One region of the Neobacillus sp. S1227 genome, then DNA from elsewhere that is predicted to be linked to it. Evidence: riboswitches for the same ligand, from Rfam matches in the RefSeq annotation. Region 1 holds a riboswitch; the other holds the start of a gene.
What was found. A riboswitch is a leader RNA that binds a small molecule or an ion and turns the genes downstream of it on or off. The one in region 1 is predicted to bind FMN.

Region 1 (4,428 bases):
TCGCCTTTCCTGCAATGTCACCATATGTGGCTTCAAAGCACGCCCTTGAAGGATGGAGTGAATGCCTTCGTTTGGAAATGAAGCCATTTGGCGTCGATGTTGTCCTGGTAGAGCCTGGTTCGTACAGGACCAGTATTTGGTCATCAGGAAAACAAATCACTCGATCCCAACCTGATTCACCGTACTTTAAAATAATGGAAGGTATGGAAGATTACATTCAATCCGGAGAGGAAAAGTTTGGCGACCCACGGGAGGTAGCCCAAAAAATCGCAACAATAGCCAAAATGCAAAAACCAAAACTACGTGTTCCTATTGGTAAAGGTGTTAAAACTGCCATCCTTATTAAAAATCTTATTCCCTGGAACAGATGGGAGAGGATTCTATTAAACAAACTGTCAAAGAGATAAATGTTCGGAAGTTCTTGTGGAATATTTTTGGAATTAATTCCAACATTTAGGAATAAAGTACAGCTATCACTTTGGTTGTTTTTTGACTTTTCTAAAATAATAAATTTTTGAAAAAGTCCAATTTTTTTGGCAGGAATTTAAGGATATTGTGAGAATATTAGAAATAAGATAGAAAAAAGGGGGGTTTTAACATGGATATCCAAGTGGTAGAAAAAGATGAATTGAGAGTAGTTGGAATTTCATGGAATGGAAGTTATTCGCAATCTAGTATTATACCCAAGCTGTTTACAGAGTTAGAACAACGCATAAAGGAGATTTCCTTTAAGACAGAGGAACAGGTTCTGATTGCCCCGTTTCATAGCCGGGAGACGGAGTTTACCTATTACGTTACTGCACCCGTTGAAAAAATTACAGAAATCCCGGAAGGAATGGTTGGCTTTACGATTCCAAGTAAAAATTATGTGGTAACAACCCATAAAGGAAAACTCGAAGAAGTAAAAAATACATATAACCTTTTGTTTAAGTGGATGAAAGAATATGGCTATGAGCAGGATCATCAAGCATTAAGTTTAGAGATTTATAAGGAAGAGCACAAAGAGCAAAATGTCAACGGTGATCTTCATTTTGAAATTTATTTGCCAGTTATGGTTTATAAATAAAGCCCTTTTTTAGCTGATAGAAAAGTATTAATTCAAATACGTCTCTGTCTTTGTCCTGCCGGACTCGCCAATCGGCAGGTTTTCATTTAATTTTGCAGTTCGGTTTCCTTTACAGATACACTTCTGTATAATATTATTAAAATAATTTAACAGTAATTCCTTCGGGGCAAGGTGAAAGTCCTTACCGGCGGTGATGAAGCGCATGCTTCTTAGTCCGTGACCCGGTTAACAATTTCGTTAAACGGTGGATCTGGTGAAATTCCGGAGCCGACAGTTAAAGTCTGGATGGGAGAAGGGAAATAGCAGGATTAAAAATTGGCGAATTTTAGCCTTTTTTAACCCTTATTTTTCTATTGTCTTTAACAGGCCCTGAAGGTGTTTACCACAGGGTCTTTTTGCTTTTTTAGAAGAATCTTAAATCCCTGGAAACCCTAATGAAGGGAGAAAGAATGATGTTTACCGGAATTATTGAAGAGATTGGTACTATTTCGGCTATACAGCGGACTGGTAATTCATTTGTGATGACGATTGAAGCGAAGAAAATTCTCGCCGATGTTCATCTTGGAGACAGTATTGCTGTCAATGGGGTTTGTTTAACTGTCACCTCCTTTACGGGAAACCGCTTTACTGTCGACGTCATGCCGGAAACGGTTAAAGCCTCTAGTTTAAATTCGTTAAAGCGCGGCTCAAAAGTAAATCTAGAAAGGGCAATGGCGGCAGGAGGAAGGTTTGGCGGCCATATTGTTTCGGGGCATATCGATGGCACCGGGGTTATTAAAAGCAAAAATGCGCTTGAAAATGCTGTGTATTATGAAATTGAGGCCGAGCCGGAAATATTGAAATACATCATTTATAAAGGATCCATAACAGTGGATGGGACAAGCTTAACGGTATTTGGAGTGTCCGAAAGCTCATTTACATTATCGTTAATTCCCCATACAATGTCGGAAACTGTGGTCGGGATAAAAGGACCGGGTGAGATTGTAAATTTGGAATGCGATATGATTGGCAAATATGTCGCTCATTTTATGAATAATTACTCGAACAATCAGAAGCCTAAAGGCCAATCAGGTATTACAGCCCAATTTTTAGAAGCGAATGGATTTTTATAAAATCGCATGAAATAACTGAAACAAAGGAGTGATACAGCATGTTTGACAGGATTGAAGAAGCAATCGAAGAATTGAAACACGGGAAGGTTATCATCGTTTGCGACGATGAGGATAGAGAAAATGAGGGAGATTTCATAGCGCTTGCAGAAAAAACAACTCCTGAGGTTATTAATTTGATGGTGACCCACGGGAGAGGTCTTGTCTGTGTTCCGATTGAGGAAGAATTAGCAAAAAAGCTGGATTTAATGCCGATGGTAGCGAACAATACCGACCCGCATGGGACTGCATTTACAGTCAGCATTGATCATAAAAATTCTACAACAGGTATTTCTGCCTTTGAACGGTCAGCAACAATCATGAATTTGATTGATCCTCAGTCAAAAGCTGCCGATTTTAAACGGCCTGGCCATGTTTTTCCGCTTATCGCTAAAAAAGGCGGCGTCCTTAGAAGAACAGGTCACACAGAAGCAGCTGTCGATCTTGCCAAATTATCTGGAGCCAAGCCTGCTGGCGTGATTTGTGAAATCATGAATGAAGACGGTACGATGGCACGGGTCCCGCAGCTTAGAAAAATCGCAGATAATCTGGGGCTGAAAATGATTACGATCAAAGATCTGATTGAATATCGAAATCAGAAGGATAAATTGGTAAAAAGGGAAGTGGAAATCAAGCTGCCGACTGAATATGGTGATTTTAAAGCAATCGGGTATTCCAATATGGTAGACGAAAAAGAGCATGTTGCACTCATTAAAGGTGAAATTGACCCGGAGAAGCCAGTTCTGGTCAGGGTTCATTCGGAATGCTTAACGGGTGATGTTTTTGGATCTTACCGCTGTGACTGCGGTCCGCAGCTCCACGCCGCTTTGATGCAGATTGAACAAGCCGGCAATGGTGTCCTGTTGTATATGCGCCAGGAAGGCAGAGGCATTGGCCTCCTTAACAAAATGAAGGCTTATGAGCTTCAGGAACAAGGCTATGATACGGTAGAGGCAAATGAAAAACTCGGCTTTAAGCCTGATTTAAGGGATTATGGAATTGGTGCACAAATTTTAAGAGATCTTGGCATCAAAAAAATGATGTTATTAACGAATAATCCGCGCAAAATTAAGGGACTAAAGGGATATGATCTGGAGGTAGTCGAGCGGGTACCGCTGCAAATGGAAATGAGACCCGAAAACGAAAGTTATTTAAGAACCAAACATGATAAATTAGGTCATCTGCTTCATTATTAAAAATACGGAGGAATAGAAAATGGGACATATTTTTGAAGGGAATTTAGTTGGTACAGGACTGAAAGTCGGAATCGTAGTTGGACGTTTTAATGAATTTATAACAAGCAAATTATTGTCTGGGGCACAGGATGCTTTAAAGCGCCATGGAGTGAATGAGGCTGATGTGGATGTCGCGTGGGTTCCAGGCGCATTTGAGATTCCATTAATCGCAAAAAAAATGGCTGACAGCAAAAAATATGACGCAGTTATCACTCTTGGTACAGTTATCCGCGGTTCCACACCACATTTTGATTTCGTGTGTAATGAAGTGGCAAAAGGAGTATCCCGCATCACGCTTGACACGGGCATTCCAGTTATCTTTGGGGTATTGACCACAGATTCAATCGAGCAGGCAATCGAGAGGGCTGGTACAAAAGCAGGCAACAAAGGCTGGGAAGCTGCTTCTGGCGCAATCGAAATGGCCAACCTAACAAGGAATTTTGAATAAAGAGAAAACTTAGGGGGCACCTTTTTAGGGTGCTCTCTGCCTGTTTAATTCAAAAAATTGAATATTAAAATGAAAAGAAAAATAAAAAACATGTACAAATGAACCAGTCTTTTACTATAATTATAACAGCATAAAAAAATAATCTTTAAAAAAACTGGTGCTAAAGTCTAAAACAAGACTCTTAGCTTAATAGGGAAGTTGGTTAAAAGCCAACGCGGTCCCGCCACTGTAAATGGGAGCAACCTATACGATGTCACTGTCGCAAAGATGGGAAGACATAGGAAGCAATGACCATGAGCCAGGAAACCTGCCTGTTTTTAAACACAAATGCCTACGTGGATGGGAGAGTGTTAAGCAGGAAACGTCACTCGTTTGTTACTTAGCATACATAACACCTCCTCCTAGCTGATAGGAGGATTTTTTTATGTCAAGTTTTGGGTAAAGATAGAAAGGGAGAGAGAAAAAATGAGAAAAGCAACAAAGTTGATGGTAATTGCGGGTGCACTTGCGCTGGCGGTACCTTACAATGCT
Region 2 (4,428 bases), 1.8 Mb from region 1:
TCTATTTGCAGCGCAAATTCCACTAAATGATCTTCAATGGTGCTTGTTTTTAAATTTCTGCTTTTGGCTATCATCTGTATCGAATATCCCTGCGATAGCAATTTCCATGTTTTTCGCGCCGTAATGGTTAATTCATCCCCATGCTCCAAGCCCTTTAGCAAATGGGTTAATATCGGATATTCAGCACCCCTTGTTTCTATTTTTTCAATCAAATAATGCAGAGTATTAGTAAATGTAAGATGATAATCGTAAATATTAACATTCATTTTTTTGGATGCTTGCTGGGCAGTTAATCCAATTTGCCGGAATCCAGTTAAGCGGAAGACAAGGATAGACGGATCAATTTCCTTCCCACCTTCGAAACATAGGTTCAATTCTCTATATAATTTTTCGCCAATTTCGTTTCTTGAGAGATGGCTTTCTTTTAGAACACCTTTAACCCAGATTAGAACCTTCTTATTTTTTTGAATCGGTATATAGCTTGATTCCTGATTGATGAGGTTAGAGACTACCTGCACTAGTAAAGAGAGCCGTTCCCAAACTATAGTGGTCTGTTGGTGATAACTCCAGCCATTGAGAAAGATTGGTATACCGATATTTTTCAAGCGTTGCTCCCCTGAAGAACTGAGGAGGTATTTTTGCTCACCATGCTTAATGATGCACCCGTCGTCTCTCAAATTATTAATTATGGCTTCAAAGGAGTCTCTTGTCAGCGGTTCAAGTACTCCAAATAATCTTTTTAATGAATACAAATGAATATCCTGAATGGTTTGCGACGATTTCTTTCCTTTTAAAATGTGGTAAACTGAATAAATAGTTCTTTCGTTATTAATTTTTTTCAAACAATAAAGAATAACTGATTCTACCCATTCCATTTTAGATTCACCACTTATCCCGATTCGACAAAAACAGTTAAATTATATTATATTTTAACATGAAACAGGTATTGTGTTGTCCAAAAATGTGGAAGTTTAAGAAATAATGGGACCAAAGGTACCAAAATCAAATTTCTATTGAAAAGTTATTCATACAGCTTTACAATAGATATGTGAATTGTATTTTCCATCACAAACGGAAAATAAGTAAGAATATTACTTGTTATTTTACTGGGAGGTTTTTTTCATGGCAAAGTACACAATTGTTGACAAGGAAACTTGCATCGCCTGTGGCGCATGCGGCGCGGCTGCACCAGATATCTATGATTACGATGATGAAGGTATCGCATTCGTAACACTAGACGATAACGAAGGTATCGTTGAAATTCCAGATGTTTTAATCGATGACATGATGGACGCTTTCGAAGGCTGCCCAACAGATTCTATTAAAGTCGCTGACGAGCCTTTCGACGGTAACCCAACAAAATTTGAATAATCTTTGACTGAAGATATTCTTAAGCTGCTACCCTCCTCCTTTTCTTAAGCTGGGGGGTTATTTTTTTCTATAAAAAAACAGAGGCCCAATTAATTGGGGCCTCTGTTTCGTTTTAAGCATTTTTTATTGAAAATTTATTTAGCCATGCCTGCATACGTATAAATAAAAGCATGAAAATAATAGACATCATTACGCCCTTTAAGATATTAAATGGCAAAATCGCAGGTACGACAAGATTCCGCATATCCGGGAACCCCATTAAAGACGTGTAGGCGGGTAGTATGATAAAGTAGTTGGCGATGCTCATCACAACAGCCATGATCATTGTTCCAGCTACCAGAGCAAGTGTCATTCCCTTTTTTGATTTCAGTTTATTATACACATAGTAAGTCGGCAGGATAAATACTATCCCTGCAGCAAAATTGGCAAGGTGGCCAACAGGAATGCCTGTCGGGCTTCCCATTGCAAAATAATTCAACATATTTTTAAACAACTCTACTAAAATTCCTGCCACTGGTCCGAAAATCAGCGCAGCAACCAAAGCTGGAATATCGCTAAAGTCAACAAACAAAAAATTGGGGAACATCGGCAGCGGAAAGTTTAAAAGCATTAATAAATAAGCGATGCTGCTCAGCATCCCGATTGAAACCATTGCCTTTACCTTTGTGTTCTTCATTTTCTTCATCTTCCTCTCTCCTTTTTGATCCATCACGTTAGGAAGAGAGATTCAGCTTTCATAGGCGCTCAAAATAAAACTCCCTCAAGATTGAAGTTTGAGGGAGTAAATTTAGGTACGCTTAATAAGCATTCGATTAAAGAAATTTTTCGAATGCATGCAGAACCTCCATCTTCTCCCATCCAGACTATACTGTCGACTTTGGAATCACACCAAATCCTGCCTAATAAGGCTCGCGGGCTAAAGAGTTATACTCTAATACCGCCGATCGGGAATTTCACCCTGCCCCGAAGATAGATCTTATAAAATTATAAGTTTATTATACTGAAAATCAGAAACTTTGTTAAGTTAAAGTTTTTTCCGTTTTTAAAATATTTAGATAAAAAAACCGCAACAATAGGCTGCGGGTTAAAAAATTTAATTTACTGGACGAATAAGACTTGATTAGGCTTGATTTCATCCGTGTTAAGGTTGTTGATTTCCTTTAATCTTTCAACTGTCACATTAAACTTTCTGGCTATGGAGGACAAGTTGTCACCCTTTATTACAATATATTGGTTTACAAACGGCAGCACGATGGGTTCAGAAATATTTTGCGGATGGGTACTTACCTCCAAAACATCCTTGCTACTGGATGCAATTCCGCCTTGAACCGCTTCGCCAACATCGGCATCTCCTAAAAGCAGTTCCGGATTAATGGCAAATCTTTTGTCATATCTCCATTCTAATTGATGTGATTCAAAATGAAGATGGGTACCGGTAGCCTGACCTGTCCTTCCCATTGTTCCAATAGTCTCCCCACGCTTAACCATTTGACCAGGCACAACCGCCCGCTTACTTAAGTGGGCATAAACCGTAACGAAATTGCTTGGGTGCTTGATAAATATAACTTGACCATATGTATTGGAATAATATGACTTTATCACAGCCCCATCTTCAACTGCCAAGACCGGGGTGCCGTATTTTCCGGCGATATCGATTCCTTTATGTTTACCCTGTCTTGTCCCATACGTATCAGATATAACGCCATCCGCCGGCCAAATCCATCTCTCCTTCTCCGTTTTCGCCTCTGGCAATCCTGCAGCTTCCGAGTGTCTCCCTCCGAGAAACAACAAACCTACACAAATCGCCATTATAATGGCAATAAAAAACCTCTTTATATAGTCACGCATTTCACTATTAATCCTCCTTACATCTTGTCCATACCTCTCACAATATGTTCTTGCACTCGAGTTTAGAACATTTGGTGAAGCATGGGACGGCCTGACCATATTTGTTATAATTTGGAGTCAATTGCTATTTTATGCATAAAAAAATCAACCGATTTGGTTGATTTCTTTATCATTTCTCGATTGTCCGAAGATTTGGCGCCGCTGGCACCTTGATTTCTTTTGTTAATTCAAACGGGCCAATATTTGCAGCAGGAGGATTGCTCACGACCACTTTTTCAAATCCGAATTCTTTTGCCGTTAATAGGATGGCCTCCATCGACCAGACGGCCAACCGCTCATCTTCTATACGGGAATCTTTCGCAAAAGTGATGGTTAACGTGTTATCATTTGCTGATGCATCCTGAATTGCCAAATTTGGCAACAAAGATCTTTGTAATTGATATTCCTCTATTACTGACTTCATCGCATCAAATGCAGCCTTAATATCCTTATATGATTCAGGAGTTGGCACCAAGAACGGAACGTCACTGCCATTAGGATAGTAAAGCAGGTAAGCGTGTTTTTTCACATCAGTGATGGTCAATTTTTCCAAAAAGTCATTGCTTAGCTCGATTCCTGGTTCGCCATTTGTAGTAAACTTAAGTGTTTTGATGTTACTATTGGAAGAAATATCATTTTTTAACGCATCGAGAAAAATTTGTTCTGTAGCACTGCCTTGGCGGTATGGATGGTCCGAAGGTACATCGACAGTAACAGTTTTATTAGCATTATCATAATGCAATGTTGCCTGGAGCGGATAAAATTCACTTAGGCCCCATTCAGATTCGTTTAAATTTACCATATGTTCGTTAAATAGAGTAAGCCAGTCTTTTCCTTCGGTATTTTTGACCATAGTTGATACCGGTACTAGATTTAGCGCCTGATTATCGGGGACCCAATAGGTCAGCACGACGCCGTCTTTTATTTCGTCATAATAAACAGCTGTTTTCCCCGCATAATCATTTTGTTTTTCGGCTTTCTTTAATGTTGAAATTTGACCCGTTTGCGAACTCTGATTGGCCATACCGCTCGCATCGCTATTATCCTTGGCAATTTTCGCCTCTTTTGTTGACTCTTGTTTGGCATTATTGATTGAATAATGGTTCGTATCCATAAACTTAGGAGCTAAAATCAAAAATAAAAATAGTGCCGCTGCGGCGGCAACACCCG

Region 2: linked by a shared signal. The riboswitch ahead of ACZ5AE_RS20805 (ECF transporter S component) and the one ahead of ribE (riboflavin synthase) in region 1 are both predicted to bind FMN.

Annotation. Positions count from the first base shown of each region.
Region 1 is NZ_AP038276.1:2,367,177-2,371,604, forward strand. It holds gene ACZ5AE_RS12025 (SDR family oxidoreductase) at 1-407, shown strand, start outside; gene ACZ5AE_RS12030 (GyrI-like domain-containing protein) at 599-1,066, shown strand; FMN riboswitch at 1,220-1,367, shown strand; gene ribE (riboflavin synthase) at 1,519-2,178, shown strand; gene ACZ5AE_RS12040 (bifunctional 3,4-dihydroxy-2-butanone-4-phosphate synthase/GTP cyclohydrolase II) at 2,217-3,410, shown strand; gene ribH (6,7-dimethyl-8-ribityllumazine synthase) at 3,430-3,897, shown strand; cobalamin riboswitch at 4,036-4,226, shown strand; gene ACZ5AE_RS12050 (prenyltransferase/squalene oxidase repeat-containing protein) at 4,363-4,428, shown strand, end outside.
Region 2 is NZ_AP038276.1:4,147,810-4,152,237, forward strand. It holds gene ACZ5AE_RS20795 (YpbB family protein) at 1-875, opposite strand, end outside; gene ACZ5AE_RS20800 (ferredoxin) at 1,123-1,371, shown strand; gene ACZ5AE_RS20805 (ECF transporter S component) at 1,484-2,047, opposite strand; FMN riboswitch at 2,214-2,346, opposite strand; gene ACZ5AE_RS20810 (peptidoglycan DD-metalloendopeptidase family protein) at 2,470-3,219, opposite strand; gene ACZ5AE_RS20815 (negative regulator of sigma-X activity) at 3,389-4,428, opposite strand, start outside.